3 regions of the Streptomyces sp. NPDC058665 genome follow, and region 2 is predicted to be linked to each of the others. Evidence: riboswitches for the same ligand, from Rfam matches in the RefSeq annotation. Region 2 holds a riboswitch; each other region holds the start of a gene.

Region 1 (5,486 bases), on a different contig from region 2:
GCGCCGTTGGAGACCTGGCCGATGACGACCTCGCCGGTCCTGGCGGCGGTGTCGGTGGAGGTGGCCGCGTCGCTGTCGCCCCCGCAGGCGGCGAGCCCGGTGGCCAGGGAGGCGACGGCGGTCGCCGCGGTGATGCCGCGTATCAGGCCGCGTCGGGTGAAGTGGGTAGGCATGGCCATTCCTTGTCGCTGGAGGTGATGAGGGTGGCGTGGGGGAGGTCGGGGGCGCGGCGGGTCAGAGGACCTTGCTGAGGAAGTCCCTGGTCCGCTCGTGCCGGGGCTTGTCGAGGACCTCGGAGGGCGGACCCTGCTCGATGATCTTGCCGCCGTCGATGAAGACGACCCGGTCGGCGATCTCGCGGGCGAAGCCGATCTCGTGGGTGACGATGACGAGAGTGGTGCCACCGGTCGCCAAATCCCTGATGACGGCGAGGACTTCGCCGACCAGTTCGGGGTCGAGGGCGGATGTGGGCTCGTCGAACAGGATGACGCCGGGGCGCAGGGCGAGGGCTCGGGCGATGGCGACGCGCTGCTGCTGACCGCCGGAGAGCTGGCGCGGGTAGGCGCCGGTCCTGTCGGCGAGGCCGACCCGGCCGAGGAGTTGGCGGGCGAGTTGCCGCGCCTCGGGCTTGCCCAGCCGGCCGGTGGCGACGGGGGCCGCGGCCACATTGTCGAGGACGGTCAGGTGCGGGAACAGGTTGAAGTTCTGGAAGACGAAGCCGATCCGCCCGCGCTGGGTGAGGATGGCCCGCTCGCTCAGTTCCTTCAGCCACTTGCCCTGCCGCTTCACGCCGATCGGCTCGCCGTTGACGCTGACGTAGCCGATCTCGGGCTTCTCCAGGTGGTTGATGACCCGCAGCAGGGTGGACTTGCCGGATCCGGAGGGGCCGAGGATGACGGTGACCTCGCCGGGACGGACGGTCAGGTCGATGCCGTCCAGCACCCGGTGGGTGCCGTACCACTTGTGCACACCGTGCACCTCGACGGCGGCGGCGTCGGCATCCGCCAGGGCGTCGAGCGTCTTGGCGGTCATACGGCGGCCTCCCGGCGGATGCGGACGCGCAGGTCGGTGAGACCGGTGCGGAGCTTCCGCAGCGGCGTAGGCGGCAGGCCGCGGGTGGCACCTCGGGCGTAGTGCCGCTCGACGTAGAACTGGATGACGGAGACGACGCTGGTCAGGATCAGGTACCAGACGGTGACGACCAGCAGCAGCGGCACGATGTCGCCGGGGTAGGTGGAGCCCATGGTCTGCGCGGAACCGAACAGGTCCAGCAGGGAGACGTAGAAGACCAGCGAGGTGGCCTTGATCAGGCCGATGAGCTGGTTGACGTAGTTCGGGACGATCGAGCGCAGCGCCTGCGGAAAGACGATCTTCCGGAACTGGTAGGACTTCGGCAGGCCGAGCGCCGCGGACGCCTCGTGCTGGCCCTGGTCGACGGAGAGGATGCCGCCGCGGACGACCTCGGCCGCGTAGGCGGCCTCGTTGAGGCTGAGGCCGATGACGGCGACGACCATGTCGGTGGCGAGTCTCGACTCGTCGAAGGAGAAGAAGGCCGGGCCGAAGGGAATGCCGACGCTCAACGTCTCGTACAGGGCACTGAAGTTGTAGAGGAGGATCAGCACAACGATGAGCGGGATGGAGCGCAGGGCCCAGACATAGGTCCAGCTGACCGCGCGCAGCACCGGGCTCTTCGAGAGCCGGGCCAGGGCGAGCACGATGCCGCCGAGCAGGCCCAGCACCGCGCTGTAGGCGGTGACTTCGAGGGTGATCAGCAGGCCGTCGAGGATGGTGGGGCGCAAGAACCAGTAGCTCCAGCGGTCCCACTGGTAGAAGGGGTTGGAGACCAGCCCGTGCACGAACTGGGCGACCAGGACCAGCACGACCGCGGTGCCGATCCAGCGTCCCGGCCGCCGCAACGGCAGAACTCGCTGGGCGGTGAAGGCTTTCGACGGTTCGTCGTCGGTCGGCGCCTCGGGGAGGGTGACGGTGGCGCCAGGGGGTTCACTCATGGTGGGCTCCGGCTGGTTCGGACATCACGGACAGCGCGCCGGCGTGCGGCGGCGGATGCCACGGCGAGGTACCAGGGGCAGGGAGGACGACGGCACACCGCGAGCGCGGTGTTCGTCAGGGGATCGAGGCTGCGGGGAGAGGTCAGCCCCGACAGCGGGCACGGCCCGGTGCGGTACACAGCGCGCTGTTCACGCGAAGCAGATCGACGGCGCGATCGGCGACGAGGATGTTCGGGTACGGCTGTACGCAGCCCTGCGGGCGGCGTGTCGCCGTCCTGGGAGCTGCGTACATGGCGTCACCGTCACTGTCTCGGCCCTGTGTGGGCCTGGCGCTTACCGAAGTGTCATCCGGTCCGGTCGTCACCTGGGGCACCCCCTGCGGTGCGGGGTTGCCGGTCAGCAAGCCAGGGCTTGTCGCTGACGCTCATGACCATTCTGGGCCGTAGTTAAGACATCCGCCCGAACGAATGTCAACGCCGGTCCACCAGGTGGAACGGCTAAGGGGACGAGTGCGCGGCCCAGTCGAGGATCTGGACCGCCGCTCCGGCGGCCTCCAGGCCCTGGCAGCGCGCGTGGTGACGGCGTTCGATGCCGTCGAGGTCGAGGTGGCCGCCGAAGGCCGGGTGGGCGGCGAGCCGGCGGGCGTAGGCCCACAGGGTCTGATGGCCGGCGATGCGCCGGACGGCGGAGGCGTCCAGGTGGTCGCGGTGCACGGTGTCGAGTTGGACCAGCGCGACCCACAACTCGACATCGGCTGCGGTGATTTCGTCGCGGATCAGGTAGGTGCGCCCGACGAGCCGGTGCTCCAGCGCGTCCAGGGTCTCCAGCAGCGTCCCGAGTGCTGTGTCGCGCTCCGCCTGCTCCCCACCGGCCGAACCGGCGTGCTGGGCGGCCTCCTCGATGCCCCGCGCGCACATCCGCTCCACGGCCTCGATCTCCGGCTCCGCGCCGCAAGGGTAGAGCGAGGGACCGCCGCCGCCGAAGCGGCGGGCGAGGTCGCGCATGATGTCCGGGGCGTGGGTGCTGACGATCCGTCCGGACCAGTCGTCGCTGAGCACCGGAGCGACGGCGGGGCCGGGGTACCTGTGGGCGCTGGCCTCGTAGAGCGGGCGCAGGGCCGAGTGGCCGCCATCGGGACAGTCGGGCACGGCGGGCAGTCCGGTCATCGGACAGACGGTGTCCAGGCCGAGCAGGCCGTGGGTGACGGCGATGCGCAGGCCGTCGGGACAGGTGGTCGACAGATGCAGGCGGTAGCGGCCGGGAACGGCGTAGTGGCCGCTGCGCGCGTCCGGGCCGATCCGGCCCCGGAAGGCGGGCTCGGGCCGGAGGGACGGGCGGGCAGCCAGCGGTGTGACGGTCATGACTCTCCCCGGGAGCGGGCGCAGACGTACGCGCGGCGGAAGCGATGTCGGGCTGGGGTGTGTTGCCGGATTCCCGTCGTCCGTGCGGAGGGCGGGCGCGGCGTTCCAGGGGACGCCGTGGACGCGGGGCAGGCGGAGTTCAGCCCTTGGGGCTGACCGCGCTGCAGACACGAAGCAGATCGATATGACGCCGGGAGGTCAGAAGAGGCGAACGGCTCACTCGGACGGTGACCGGATCAAAGCGCCTCATATTTCCCTACCTATTTACTAGGATTCTCCAGTGAGTGTCGGCCCCACCGACACCGGCGTCAAGAGGGCCGTCCCGCACCGCCGAACGCCCCGGCGGACGGCGGCCGGACAGCCGGCCGACCGCGCCCCTCCGCCGGGGTGGACCTTGACACTCACGGGGGCGGGCGACGTACGTTGAAAGGGAAAGTTCCTTCACGGGTGGAGGCTTTGATGCACGTTCCGGACGCGGCATCGCGTGGTACGTGCACCAGGCCGTGCCTTCGAAGTCCCGCCTGGCCTGCGGCGTCTGGCGCGCGGCTCATCACCCGGCGGCATGTCGACTACTGCCGTACCTCCTCCGCCGTCTGTCCTTCCGTACACGTCTGATCACCGCCGGCCGTCGGGCCGGCTGTCTCGTCGTGGCCCTGTGGCCGCGAGTCATCGTGTTTCCCGGAAGGAACCCCCTTGTCCGGTCCCGCCCTGCACCTCGCCGTCGAGATCGACGGCGACGGCGCCCATCCCGCGGCCTGGCGCCGCGCCGCCCACTCCCCCGGTCAGCTGCTCACACCTCGCCGCGTGGCCCGTGTCGCCGCCATCGCCGAGAACGCCGGGTTCACCCTGCTCACCCTGGACGACGGCGTGCTGCCTCCCGGCGCCGCACCGGATCCGGTGGGCCGTATCGGCGCGGTGGAGCGGGCGGCTTTCGTCGCGGCGTCCACGAGCACCATCGGAATCGCGCCCGTCGTCCCGGTGACGTACGCCGAACCCTTCCATGTCTCCAGCCAGTTGGCGGCCCTGGACCATATCTCCGCCGGTCGCGCCGGGTGGGTGGTGACGGAGGAGGAACGTCCCGAGGCGGCCCGTGCCTGGGGGCGCCCACTGGTCGCCGACACCGGCGCGCGGGCCCGGGAGTCCCGTGACGGGGTCGAGGTGGCCCGCGCCCTGTGGGACTCGTGGGAGGACGACGCGGTCATCCGTTCCGTGGCCACCGGCCGCTACCTCGACCGCGAACGGCTCCACTACATCGACTTCACCGGTGAGACCTATGCCGTCAAGGGTCCGGCGATCGTGCCGCGCCCGCCCCAGGGCCAACTCGTCGTCCTGGGACGGCCCGACCGGATTCCCGCCGCACAACTCGACGTCGCTCTCGTCGAGGGGCGCGACCTGGCGTCGGTCGCCACGGCCGCTGCCGCCGCCGGTACGCCCCGCGTCCTCGCCGAGGTCGAGGTGGCGCTGGACACCCCGGGGGCCACGGCCGCCGAGCGTGTCGCCGACCTGGAACGGCACACGGCCTGGAGCGACCGGGGAAGGCTGCGGCACATCGGCACCGCTGACCAACTCGTATCTGTGCTGGTCGAGTTGAGCCGTCACGTCGACGGCGTACGACTGCATCCGCTGGTACTGGACGAGGACCTGGCCGTCCTCTCCCGCCTCGTCCTGCCCGCCCTGTCCGGGCGACGCCTCGTCGCCCGTCCGCTGCCCGGCACGTCTCTGCGCTCGGCCCTGGGTCTGGAGCGCCCCGCCAATCGCTTCACGGCCGCGGCCGTGGCCACCCAGGAGGACGCCCGATGACCCTCAGCGATCCCCTCGACGTCCCCAGACCGCACGCCCAGCTCCACTTCGGAGTGTTCTTCCAGGGCGTCAACCACTGGACCATCTGGTCCGCCCCCGACAGCGGCTCCCAGATCGACCCCGCCTCCTTCCGACGGGTCGCCCGGACCGCCGAACGCGGCCTGTTCGACGCGTTCTTCCTCGGCGAGGGCCTCCGGCTGCGCGAGGTCGACGGCAAGATCCACGATCTGGACGTGGCCGGACGACCGGACGCCATCACCCAGCTCGCGGCGCTGGCCGCGGTCACCCGCAGCATCGGTCTGGTCTCCACCTCCAA
Region 2 (5,486 bases):
TTCTTCAAGGGTGCGGTAACCGTCCATCTGGATCGCGCTGTAGTGGACGAAAACATCCGCACCACCGTCGACCGCGATGAAGCCGTAGCCCTTCTCCGCGTTGAACCACTTGACGGTGCCCTGAGCCATGCCCAACTCCCCTATTACTGGCCCCTGCGCGGGACCGCACTTCGCGCCGGAACGCGTCGACCGCGGCTGAATGTATCTGCCCAACTGCCCTCTGCAACAGGTCAATCGGACGAGAATTATGGGCATGCCACAACACGCAAAGAGGTGAAATGCCGGGCTACCAGGGGCAAGTCGGGCCGGGCAAAGCGCAAGGAACCGCGCAAACAGCGTCCACACTTTGACCGCATCTTGTCGCGAACTCATATGCTCGGGGCACGGTCGCGACACCGGCGGCGGCGGGGCTACCCCGACTCTATCGCGTTCAACCTCATGGAATTGCCCCCTCCACTTCTCTCGCGGAGGGGGCAACGCCGTTCACTGTGCGTGCCGTTCGGCCGGGCGCTGCCGTTCGGCCGGGTGCCGCTGTCCGGCCCCTCGCTCAGCCGCCGGCGACCGCCGGGATGATCGAGATCCCCGCGCCGTCCGGGGTGGCGGTCTCCAGGCCCTGCTCGAAGCGGACGTCGTCGTCGTTCACGTACACGTTGACGAAGCGCCGGAGCTTGCCCTGGTCGTCCAGGACACGGGCGGCGATGCCCGGGTGGTTCGACTCCAGGGACTCGATGACCTGGGAGAGGGTCGTGCCCTCGGCCGGAACCTCGGCCTTTCCGCCGGTGTACGTACGGAGGATGGTGGGGATACGGACGTTCACGCTCATCGGTTTCTGCCTTCCGGGGAGTAGCGGCTTCTTGAGGGGCTCAACGGCTCAACGCGCCAGGCCGGCGGCGCGGAACGCGTCGAGGCTCGGCGGAATCGTCGCGGTCGGCCCCGTCGTCGGCGCGACGGCGTCCAGCGTCTTGAGCCCGTCACCCGTGTTCAGTACGACCGTGGTGAGCGCCGGGTCGAGCAGCCCCGCCTCGATGAGCTTGCGCGTCACACCCACGGTCACCCCGCCCGCCGTCTCGGCGAAGATCCCCTCGGTGCGCGCGAGCAGCTTGATCGCGTCCACGACCTGCTCGTCGTTCACGTCCTCGACGGCGCCGCCCGTGCGGCGGGCGATGTCCAGGACGTACGGGCCGTCGGCCGGGTTGCCGATCGCCAGTGACTTGGCGATGGTGTTCGGCTTCTGCGGCCGTACGACATCGTGGCCCGCCTTGAAGGCGACCGAGACCGGAGAACAGCCCTCGGCCTGCGCGCCGAAGATCTTGTACGGCTTCTCCTCGACCAGGCCGAGCGCGATCAGCTCCTTGAGCCCCTTGTCGATCTTCGTCAGCTGCGAGCCGGACGCGACGGGGATGACGAGCTGGTCGGGCAGCTCCCAGCCGAGCTGCTCGCAGATCTCGTACGCGAGGGTCTTGGAGCCCTCGCCGTAGTACGGGCGGAGGTTGACGTTGACGAAGCCCCAGCCCTCGCCCAGCGGGTCCCCGATGAGCTCGGAGCAGAAGCGATTGACGTCGTCGTAGTTGCCCTCGATACCGACGAGTTCGCCGCCGTAGATCGCGGCCATGACGACCTTGCCCTGCTCCAGGTCGTGCGGGATGAAGACGCAGGAGCGGAGGCCGGCACGGGCCGCGGCGGCGCCGACGGCGCCCGCGAGGTTGCCGGTGGAGGAGCAGGAGAGCGTGGTGAAGCCGAAGGCGCGGGCGGCCTCGACGGCGATGGCGACGACGCGGTCCTTGAAGGAGTGCGTCGGGTTGCCGGAGTCGTCCTTCACGTACAGGCCGCCGGTGACACCCAGCTCACGGGCGAGGTTGTCGGCCTTGACGAGCTTGGTGAAGCCGGGGTTGATGTTCGGCTTCGACGCGACGTCGGCGGGGACGGGCAGCAGCGGCGCGTAGCGCCAGATGTTGTCGGGGCCCGCGGCGATTCGCTTCTTCAGGCCTTCGGGGTCGCCCACCGGGAGGTCGTAGGCTACTTCGAGGGGGCCGAAACAGCTCTGACAGGCGAAGATCGGGCCGAGCTCGAAGCGCTCCCCGCATTCGCGGCACGAGAGGGCGGCGGCGGGTCCGAGGTCGACAGCGCCGGAAGTGTTCTGCTGGACGGTCTGCACAGCCATGAAGGCGAGGCCCTTTCCTCATCTTCCTCGCGACGCATCTCGCCGCGAGACGGAATTGGCACCTTCCCCACCGTGACCTCGCGGTCGGCGGGAGGGTTGCCGGGGCTTCAACGGGCCGTTCCCTCTGCCCCTCTGGATGAGCGGTATTCGATTGTCGGCGTCCTGACCCCCGACATGCGACGGTCATTCGCGTTGTTCAAGACTGTAACCGAACCCCTGGACGGTTGAGACCTTCGTCCGATCCGCGAGATGGAGATCACGTGCTGCGAGAAGTGGAGCGCTGGCTGGCCCGGCGGTCCTGGCCTGCGGCGGAGCGGCCGGTCGACCGGCTGGCCGGCGCCAAGCAGGGAGCGCGGGTCAGCGTGGTGCTCCCGGCTCTGAACGAGGAGGCGACGGTCGGCTCGATCGTGTCGGTGATCCGGCGTGAACTGATGGCCGGTCCGGCGCCGCTCGTCGACGAACTGGTCGTGATCGACTCGGGCTCGACCGACCGTACGGGAGAGTTCGCGGCGGCGGCCGGGGCACGGGTGGTGCACCGGGACGACATACTGCCGAGGCTGCCGGCGGTGCCCGGCAAGGGCGAGGTGCTGTGGCGCTCGCTGCTGGTGACGAGCGGCGACATCGTCTGTTTCGTGGACGCGGATCTGAGGGATTTCTCGGCGCGGTTCGTGTCGGGGACGGTGGGGCCGCTGCTCACCGATCCGGACGTGCAGTTCGTGAAGGCGATGTACGACCGCCCGCTCGGCGACGAGCCGGGGCAGGGCGGCCGGGTGACGGAGCTGGTGGCGCGTCCGCTGCTGAATCTGCACTGGCCGCTGCTGGCGGGCTTCGTGCAGCCGCTGGGCGGTGAGTACGCGGTACGGCGCTCGCTGCTGGAGCGGCTGCCGTTCCCCGTGGGGTACGGGGTGGAGCTGGGGCTGCTGGTGGACGCGCTGCACACGGTGGGGCTCGACGCGCTCGGCCAGGTCGACGTCGGGGCGCGCAGGCACCGGCACCAGGACGGGCAGGCGCTGGGGCGGATGGCGGCGGCGATCTACCGGACGGCGCAGCTGCGGCTGTCGCGGGGGCATCTGGTGCGGCCGGAGCTGACGCAGTTCGAGCGGGGCAAGGGGGGCTTCGAGGCGCGTACGTACGCGGTGGACACCGAGGAGCGGCCACCGATGCGGGAGATCGCGGAGTACGCGGCGCGCCGCGCGGCCTAGCCGTCGGGTTCGTATGATCTAAGTATCGATTTGCCTATATTGCCCGGTATGTCGATGACTGTGATGAGCGCGTTGCCCGCGACGACCGCCATGAGCGCGATGGCCGTTTCGGCCCTGACCTCTGAACAACTCTGGTTGTTGGGTGGCATGGCCCTCGCCCTCGTCGGCGCGGGGGTGGTGGCGGTGGCGGCAGTCCATGGGAGGGGCAGGGGCCGTGGCTGATCCACGCCGACCTGAAACCGTACGTTTGAGCGTTTCCGCGAAGGGCTAGGTTTCGCCACATGGTCTCCGAGATGGTCCCCGAGCCGCCCGCCCAGGTCCTTGTCGCTTCCAATCGCGGTCCCGTCTCGTACAAGCTCGGTGAGGACGGCGCCCTGACCGCCGGGCGCGGCGGCGGAGGCCTTGTCTCCGGGCTCTCGGCCATCGGCCCCGACACGAACGCCGTGTGGGTCTGCGCGGCCCTCGGCGACGGCGACCGCGAGGCGGTCCGGCGCACCGGCGGCCGGCTGGACACCGCCGACACGGGCGGACAGCGCGTCAGGATGCTCGGGATCCCGCCGGATGTGTACGCGGACGCGTACAACGGCGTCGCGAACTCCACGCTCTGGTTCGTCCACCACCTGCTCTACCAGACACCGCTGGAGCCGGCCTTCGGCAGCGGGTTCCGGGCGCAGTGGGCGTCGTACGAGGCGTACAACCGCGCGTTCGCGGAGGCCCTGGCCGACGAGGCGGGCGACGGTGCGGCCGTCCTGATCCAGGACTACCACCTGGCCCTGGTGCCCGGCATGCTGCGGGCGCTCCGCCCCGACCTGCGGATCGGGCACTTCTCGCACACGCCGTGGGCGCCGGTGGACTACTTCCGGCTGCTGCCCGACGACGTCGCGCGCCAGCTGCTGCGCGGCATCCTCGGCGCGGACCGCGCCGCGTTCCTGACCCACCGCTGGGCCGACGCGTTCACCGCGTGCTGTACGGAACTGCTGGGCGGTACGGGCAAGACACGGATCGGCGTGCACGGTCTGGGCGCGGACGCGGACTTCCTGCGCGAGCGCGCGAACCGGCCCGACGTGGACGAGCGCCTCGCCGAGCTTCGCGAGCAGATCGGCGGGACCGCCGACGCGCCCCGCAGGACGATCGTGCGCGTGGACCGCACGGAGTTGTCGAAGAACATCGTGCGGGGCCTGCACGCGTACCGGCAGCTGCTGACCGAACGGCCGGAGTGGCGCGAGCGGGTCACGCACGTGGCGTTCGCCTATCCGTCCCGGCAGGACCTCGCGGTCTACCGCGACTACACGGCGCGGGTCCAGGAAGTGGCCGACGAGATCAACTCCGAGTTCGGGACGCCCGGTTGGACACCGGTGGTACTGCACGTCAAGGACGACTTCGCGCGCTCGCTCGCCGCGTACCGCCTGGCGGACGTGGCGCTGGTAAACCCGATCCGCGACGGCATGAACCTGGTCGCGAAGGAGATCCCGGTCGTCTCCGAGAACGGGTGCGCGCTGGTGCTGTCGCGGGAGGCGGGCGCGTACGAGGAGCTGGGCGAGGACGCGCTGGTGGTGAACCCGTACGACGTGACGGCCACGGCGGCGGCGCTGCACGAGGCCCTGACGATGGACGACGACGACCGCACGGCACGCACGAAGCGCCTGGCCGCCGCCGCGACGGCGCTGCCGCCGCAGCGGTGGTTCCTGGACCAGCTTGACGCGCTGGTGAGCGGCTGAGCGGGCAGAGCGGCTGGGCAGAGCGGCGCGGCGTTTGCGCCGCCCGTCAGAGGCGGGCCGCCACCGACGCGAGGAAACCGACCAGCGCGCCAGGGCCCGGCAGCACCAGGTCGGCCTGGTCGGCGAGTTCGGGGACGTCCCCCGTACCGCTGCACAGCAGCAGACCCGGACAGCCCTGCGCGCGCAGGGCGTTGACCGCGGCGAAGGCCGGGAGGTCGCCCAGGTCGTCGCCGCCGTAGACGACCGTCTCGGCGCCGGCCTCGCGGACGTACTCCTGAAGGGCCACGCCCTTGTCCACGCCGGGCGGGCGCAACTCCAGGACCATACGGCCCGGTTCGAGCACCAGGCCGTGCCGGGCCGCCAGGTCGGCGAGGGGTCCGCGCAGGGCGTCGAAGGCCCCTTGCG
Region 3 (5,486 bases), on a different contig from region 2:
CCTGGCCGGGTGTACTGAACCCGCTGCTGCGCGGTGAGGACCTCGACGCCGAGGACACCGCCTGGGCCATGCACCGCATCATGAGCGGCGAGGCCACCGACGCGCAGATCGCGGGCTTCGCGGTCGCGCTGCGCGCCAAGGGCGAGACTGTCGACGAGGTCACGGCACTCGTGGGCGCCATGTACGAGCACGCCAACACCATCGAGGTCCCCGGCGACACCGTCGACGTCGTCGGCACCGGAGGTGACCTCGCCAAGACCGTCAACATCTCCACGATGGCGGCGATCGTGGTGGCCGGATCGGGCGGCAAGGTTGTCAAGCACGGCAGCCGGGCGGCCTCGTCCGCGAGCGGCGCCTCCGACGTGCTGGAGAAGCTCGGCGTCAATCTGGAACTGACGCCGCAGCGGGTCGTGGAGGTCGCCGAGGAAGCCGGCATCACCTTCTGCTTCGCGGCCAAGTTCCACCCGGCGCTGCGGCACGCGGCTAAGGCCCGCAAGGAACTCGGCGCGCAGACCACGTTCAACATCCTGGGCCCGCTCACCAACCCGGCGCGGGTCCGCTCCCAGGCGGTCGGGGTCGCGGACATCCGGATGGCGCCCATCGTGGCCGGGGTGCTCGCAGCGCGGGGCAACTCCTCGCTCGTCTTCCGCGGCGACGACGGTCTGGACGAGCTGACCACGACCGCCACCTCACACGTATGGGTGGTTCGGGACGGCCAGGTCACCGAGCAGTCCTTCGACCCCAGGGACATCGGTCTGGAGCTGGTCCCGGTCGAGGCCCTGCGCGGTGCGGACGCCTCGTACAACGCCGACGTCGCGCGCCGGCTGCTGGAGGGCGAGACCGGCCCCGTACGGGACGCGGTCCTGCTGAACGCGGCGGCGGCGCTGGTGGCGCTCGAACCGGCGGACACCCCACTGAACGACCAGCTCGCGGAGAAGATGGTGCGGGCGGCACGCGCGGTGGACTCGGGCGCGGCGAAGCAGGCGCTGGACCGCTGGGTGGCCGCGAGCAACGCGTAACGGCCTGCCGCCGGCCCGGATCGGCGGGGTGCTGCGGTCGGGACGGCGTCCCGGGCCGTCGGCCCGTGGACCTCGCCTGCCGTCGATCGCCGGACGGCCGCATCGCGGCCCGTCCGCGATCGAGGACGAACCGGCCCCCGGGGCCGGCCCGGTCGAACCGATCCTGACGAGGCACGGGTGTCCCGTATGACGGACGCCCTCTGGGCCGTCTCGCTGTGGTGGGGTAATCTCACCCCAGGTCATGAGTGACAGCGACTACGGCCCCGGCCCGCTGTCCGGCAACCCTCCGTCCGTGGCGGGGTGCCCCGGGTGAAGACCAGGCCGTAGCCAGCGAGGTCTACGGCAAGCGCGGACCCCTGGACATCGTTCGGATGTCGTCATCCCTGGGGTCCTGGTCCTCAAGGGAGCAGTCTCGTGAGCAAGCGAATGCGATAGGGCTTCAGGCCCGTTCCCCGCGCGCGTCGCGGCGGAACGGGAGCCGGCCCTCTTCAGTGAGCCCCACACCCCGCGCGACCTTCCGCGCCGTCACGGCACCGCGTGTGCCGTCGCGACGGCGTGCCCGTCCGCCGGGTCCTGATGCCGTTTCCGCCTTGTCCCGCCGGGAGATACCGACATGTCCGCACAGACCGACACGCCTCACCGCACCAGCACCGACCAGCCGCTCCCCGTCCTCGGACGTGACGTCACCGTCCCCCTCGTCACCGGCGGTGAGGTCACCTACGCCGCGCTCGACTACGCCGCCAGCGCCCCCGCGCTCCAGCGGGTCTGGGACGACGTCGCCGCCTACGCCCCGTACTACGGCAGCGTCCACCGCGGTGCCGGATATCTCTCGCAGCTCTCCACCGACCTCTTCGAGAACAGCCGCCGTACCGTCGCCGGCTTCCTCGGCTGTCGCGAGGACGACCAGGTCGTCTTCACCCGGTCCACCACCGACTCGCTGAATCTGCTGGCCGCCGTGCTGCCCGCCGACTGCGAGGTGTTCGTCTTCGAGACCGAGCACCACGCGTCACTGCTGCCCTGGCGCGACGCACGCGTCAGCTACCTGAACGCGCCGCGCACCCCCGAAGAGGCCGTCGCCACGCTGGAGCGGGCGCTGGCGGGCCGGTGTGACCCGAAGGGCCCCGCGCTGGTGTGTGTCACCGGAGCCTCCAACGTCACCGGCGAGCTGTGGCCCGTACGGGAACTGGCCGCCGCCGCCCACGCCCACGGCGCGCGCGTGGTCCTCGACGCCGCGCAGCTCGCCCCGCACCACCCCGTGGACATCGCGGAGCTGGACGTGGACTGGGTCGCCTTCTCCGGGCACAAGCTGTACGCGCCGTTCGGCTCCGGTGTGCTCGCGGGCCGCGCCGACTGGCTGCGGGAGTCGGAGCCGTATCTCGCCGGTGGCGGCGCCAGCCGCAAGGTCGCGCGCCGTGGCGACGGGGGAGTGGACGTCGAGTGGCACACCACCCCCGCGCGCCACGAGGCCGGATCGCCGAACGTCATCGGTGTGTACGCGATCGCCTCGGCCTGCAAGGCGCTCACCGAAGCCGGCTTCGACCGCCTCGTCGAGCGCGAGCGGGAACTGGTGGCCCGGGTGTGCGCGGAACTCGCCGAGGTCCCCGAGGTGCGGGTGCTCTCGCTCTTCGGCGACGCCGCGCCCCGCGTCGGCGTCATCTCCTTCGTGGTCGACGGCTGGAACAGTTCCCACTTCGCCGCCGCGCTCTCGGCGGAGTACGGCATCGGCGTACGCGACGGGCTCTTCTGCGCCCACCCGCTCGTCCGCACCCTGCTGGGCGGCGACGCGGAGGACCCGGGGGAGTGCGGCGCGCCCGACGCCGGTCCCGGCGAGAAGTCGCTCAACGCGATCCGGGTCAGCTTCGGGGCCGGTACGCCGGACGAGCACGTGGCCCGGTTCACCGGCGCCGTCAGGGAACTCGTCCGGGACGGCGCGCGCTGGAACTACCGCACCGAGGACGGCCGTTGCGTCCCCGACCGCGGCTGACCCACCCCGCTCGGATCAGGCGTCGAGGCCGATCGCGAAGGCCGCTTCCAGGTCGTGCTGGGAGTACGTACGGAACGCCACATGCGTGTCCGTGGCCTCGACGCCCGGGATCTTGCTGATGCTGCCGGGGATGACGTCCGCCAGGTCGTCGTGTTTGGCGACCCGCACCATGGCGATCAGGTCGTAGGTGCCGGTGACGGAGAAGACCTCGCTGACGCTCTCCAGCGCCGCGATCGACTCGGCGATCTCGGGGATCCGGTCGACGCTGGTCTTGATGAGCACGATCGCGGTGATCACGGTTGACGTTCTCCCTCGGGGGCCGCTGAACGGGACTTCACTCTAGCCGTACGCCGGAAGAGCCCCCAGGCGGCGACGAAGCCCAGCGCGAAGCCCACCAGATGCGCCAGATACGCCACGCCGGGGCCCGGCTCGGCGTCGCGGGCCGCCAGCCACTGGAGGACGAACCAGAAGATCAGGACGATCCAGGCGGGGAAGCGCAGCGGCAGGAAGAAAAGGAACGGAAAGAGGCTGGTGACGCGTGCGCGGGGAAAGAGACAGAGAAAGGCACCCAGCACGCCGGAGATCGCGCCCGACGCACCCACCAGGGTCTGGTCGGACTCGGCGTTCACCGCCGCGTAGGCGAGCAGGGCGAGATAGCCGCAGACGAGATAGAAGAGGGTGAACCGCACCCTCCCCATCCGTTCCTCGGCCATCGCCCCGAAGACATGGAGGAAGAGCAGATTGCCGAGCAGATGGAGCCAGCTGCCGTGGATGAACAGCGCGGTGAGAGGGGTGAGCAGAGCGTGGGAGTCACCGGCGGTCAGCTGGTCGGGGATCACCCCCCAGCGTTCGAAGTACGAGCTCTGCGCCGCGAGCAGCGTGTCACCCGTCCCGTACGCGGGGTTGAACCCCGACAGCGGGCCGGTCAGGAAGGCCAGGGAGCACAGACCGATCAGACCGTAGGTCATCACCGGCGCTCCGGTGGTCGCCCGCCAATTGATCATCCAAGGATCATCCCGTACGAGGACAGACAGGCACAGACCGCCTCGCCGCGACCTGGGACTTGCGGGAGGCCGTAGGGTTACGGGCGCGTACATCCATGGAACGGTGCCGTACCGGTGACCGGTGCGGCAGGCTCGAACTCACGACATCAGGGCTCGACGAAATGAGGACGGCACGATGACGACGGTTCCCTTGCCGACCGACGCCACCCGGTGGCGCTGCACGCTGTGCGGCAATCTCACCAGGTTCGACGTGACGCGTTCGTCCAAGGTGGTGGAGTACGTCCATCTGGACCTGGCCGGGACGTCGAAGGTCGAGGAGCGCGACGTGGTCAGTGAGACCATCGAGTCCGTCCGCTGCCGCTGGTGCAACGCGGTGGATCAGATCGAACTGGTTGACAGGCCGGGCGCCGGTTCCTGAGGGAGCCGCCCGAAAGGGTAGTGGGGTGAACGGATCGTGGAGCAGCCAGCACGTGGCGCCGAGCCGGCCGGTGCGGCCGACGGCGACGCCGAGGCGCTCGACAGACCGCTGCCCGAGTCCGTACGGCGCCGGGTCGTGGCGCTGGTCTCGGACGCCTTCGGCGGTCTGACCGTCACCGAACTGCCCACCCAGCTGCGCCAGTACGCGCGCTTCACCCCGACCAGGCGGGCCCGGTTCGCGGGCAACGCGATGGCCGCCGCCCTGGAGAGCGACCCGGTGTTCCGGCAGCGGATCGGTGAGCGGTTCGGCCAGGCGGACCCCGAGCTGGCCGCCGCCGTGGAATCCGGCTCGCCGCCCCCGGCCGCCGACCCCGTCGACGTGGCGGCGGCCGCCTATGTCCTGCGGCCCGTCGGCTGGGTGAAGCTGGTGGCCGCCGCCGGCGAGGAGGTCCAGCGCGCCGACGCCGAGCGCGTCGACGAGGAGAACCGCCGCGAGTTGGAGCGGCTGCGTGAGGAGCTGGACGAGGCCCGCGCCGCGACGAGGAGCGAGACCGAGCGGCTGCGTACGGAGCTGGACACCGCCCGCAAGGAGGCCGAGTCCACGCACCGTAAGCTCCGCAGCGCCCTGAGCGATGTGAAGCGCGGCGAGGCCGCCCTGCGGCGTACGACCGCCGAGATCGAGGCCGCCCGCGCGGAGGCCGCGGTCCAGGTGTCCGCGGCGGAGAGCGAGACACGGCGCCTCAAGGCCCGGCTCGCGGAGGCGGAGGCGGCGGTGGAGGCCGGCCGCCGGGCCGCCCGCGAGGGGCGCTCCGTGGAGGACATGCGGCTGCGGTTGCTGCTGGACACCGTCCTGGAGTCGGCGCAGGGCCTGCGGCGGGAGCTGGCGCTGCCGCCGGCGGCCTCGCACCCCGCCGATCTGGTCGACGCCGTGGCGCCCGGCCGGATGTCTCCCAAGGACATCGCGGCCCGTGCGCTCTCCGACATGGACCCGGCGCTGCTGGACCAGTTGCTCGCGCTGCCGCAGGCGCATCTGGTCGTGGACGGCTACAACGTCACCAAGAC

Evidence for each region. Region 2 has a riboswitch for S-adenosylmethionine ahead of thrC (threonine synthase). Riboswitches for the same ligand answer to the same signal wherever they lie in the genome.
Region 1: another riboswitch for S-adenosylmethionine. It lies ahead of ACFWV8_RS24150 (amino acid ABC transporter permease); the one in region 2 lies ahead of thrC (threonine synthase).
Region 3: another riboswitch for S-adenosylmethionine. It lies ahead of ACFWV8_RS32580 (aminotransferase class V-fold PLP-dependent enzyme); the one in region 2 lies ahead of thrC (threonine synthase).

What each region holds. Positions count from the first base shown of each region.
Region 1 is NZ_JBHXRX010000038.1:43,366-48,851, reverse strand. Features, by position in the region: gene ACFWV8_RS24160 (transporter substrate-binding domain-containing protein) at 1-173, opposite strand, end outside; gene ACFWV8_RS24155 (amino acid ABC transporter ATP-binding protein) at 235-1,032, opposite strand; gene ACFWV8_RS24150 (amino acid ABC transporter permease) at 1,029-2,009, opposite strand; SAM riboswitch class IV at 2,334-2,441, opposite strand; gene ACFWV8_RS24145 (glutathione S-transferase C-terminal domain-containing protein) at 2,507-3,370, opposite strand; gene ACFWV8_RS24140 (putative leader peptide) at 3,510-3,620, opposite strand; gene ACFWV8_RS24135 (LLM class flavin-dependent oxidoreductase) at 4,064-5,170, shown strand; gene ACFWV8_RS24130 (NtaA/DmoA family FMN-dependent monooxygenase) at 5,167-5,486, shown strand, end outside.
Region 2 is NZ_JBHXRX010000042.1:23,148-28,633, forward strand. Features, by position in the region: gene ACFWV8_RS25225 (cold-shock protein) at 1-129, opposite strand, end outside; gene ACFWV8_RS25230 (ubiquitin-like small modifier protein 1) at 548-823, opposite strand; gene thrC (threonine synthase) at 872-2,161, opposite strand; SAM riboswitch class I at 2,177-2,304, opposite strand; gene ACFWV8_RS25240 (glucosyl-3-phosphoglycerate synthase) at 2,422-3,363, shown strand; gene ACFWV8_RS25245 (hypothetical protein) at 3,412-3,585, shown strand; gene ACFWV8_RS25250 (trehalose-6-phosphate synthase) at 3,645-5,081, shown strand; gene otsB (trehalose-phosphatase) at 5,128-5,486, opposite strand, start outside.
Region 3 is NZ_JBHXRX010000071.1:33,186-38,671, reverse strand. Features, by position in the region: gene trpD (anthranilate phosphoribosyltransferase) at 1-1,019, shown strand, start outside; SAM riboswitch class IV at 1,257-1,374, shown strand; gene ACFWV8_RS32580 (aminotransferase class V-fold PLP-dependent enzyme) at 1,633-3,003, shown strand; gene ACFWV8_RS32575 (Lrp/AsnC ligand binding domain-containing protein) at 3,019-3,300, opposite strand; gene ACFWV8_RS32570 (rhomboid family intramembrane serine protease) at 3,297-4,007, opposite strand; gene ACFWV8_RS32565 (hypothetical protein) at 4,183-4,425, shown strand; gene ACFWV8_RS32560 (NYN domain-containing protein) at 4,462-5,486, shown strand, end outside.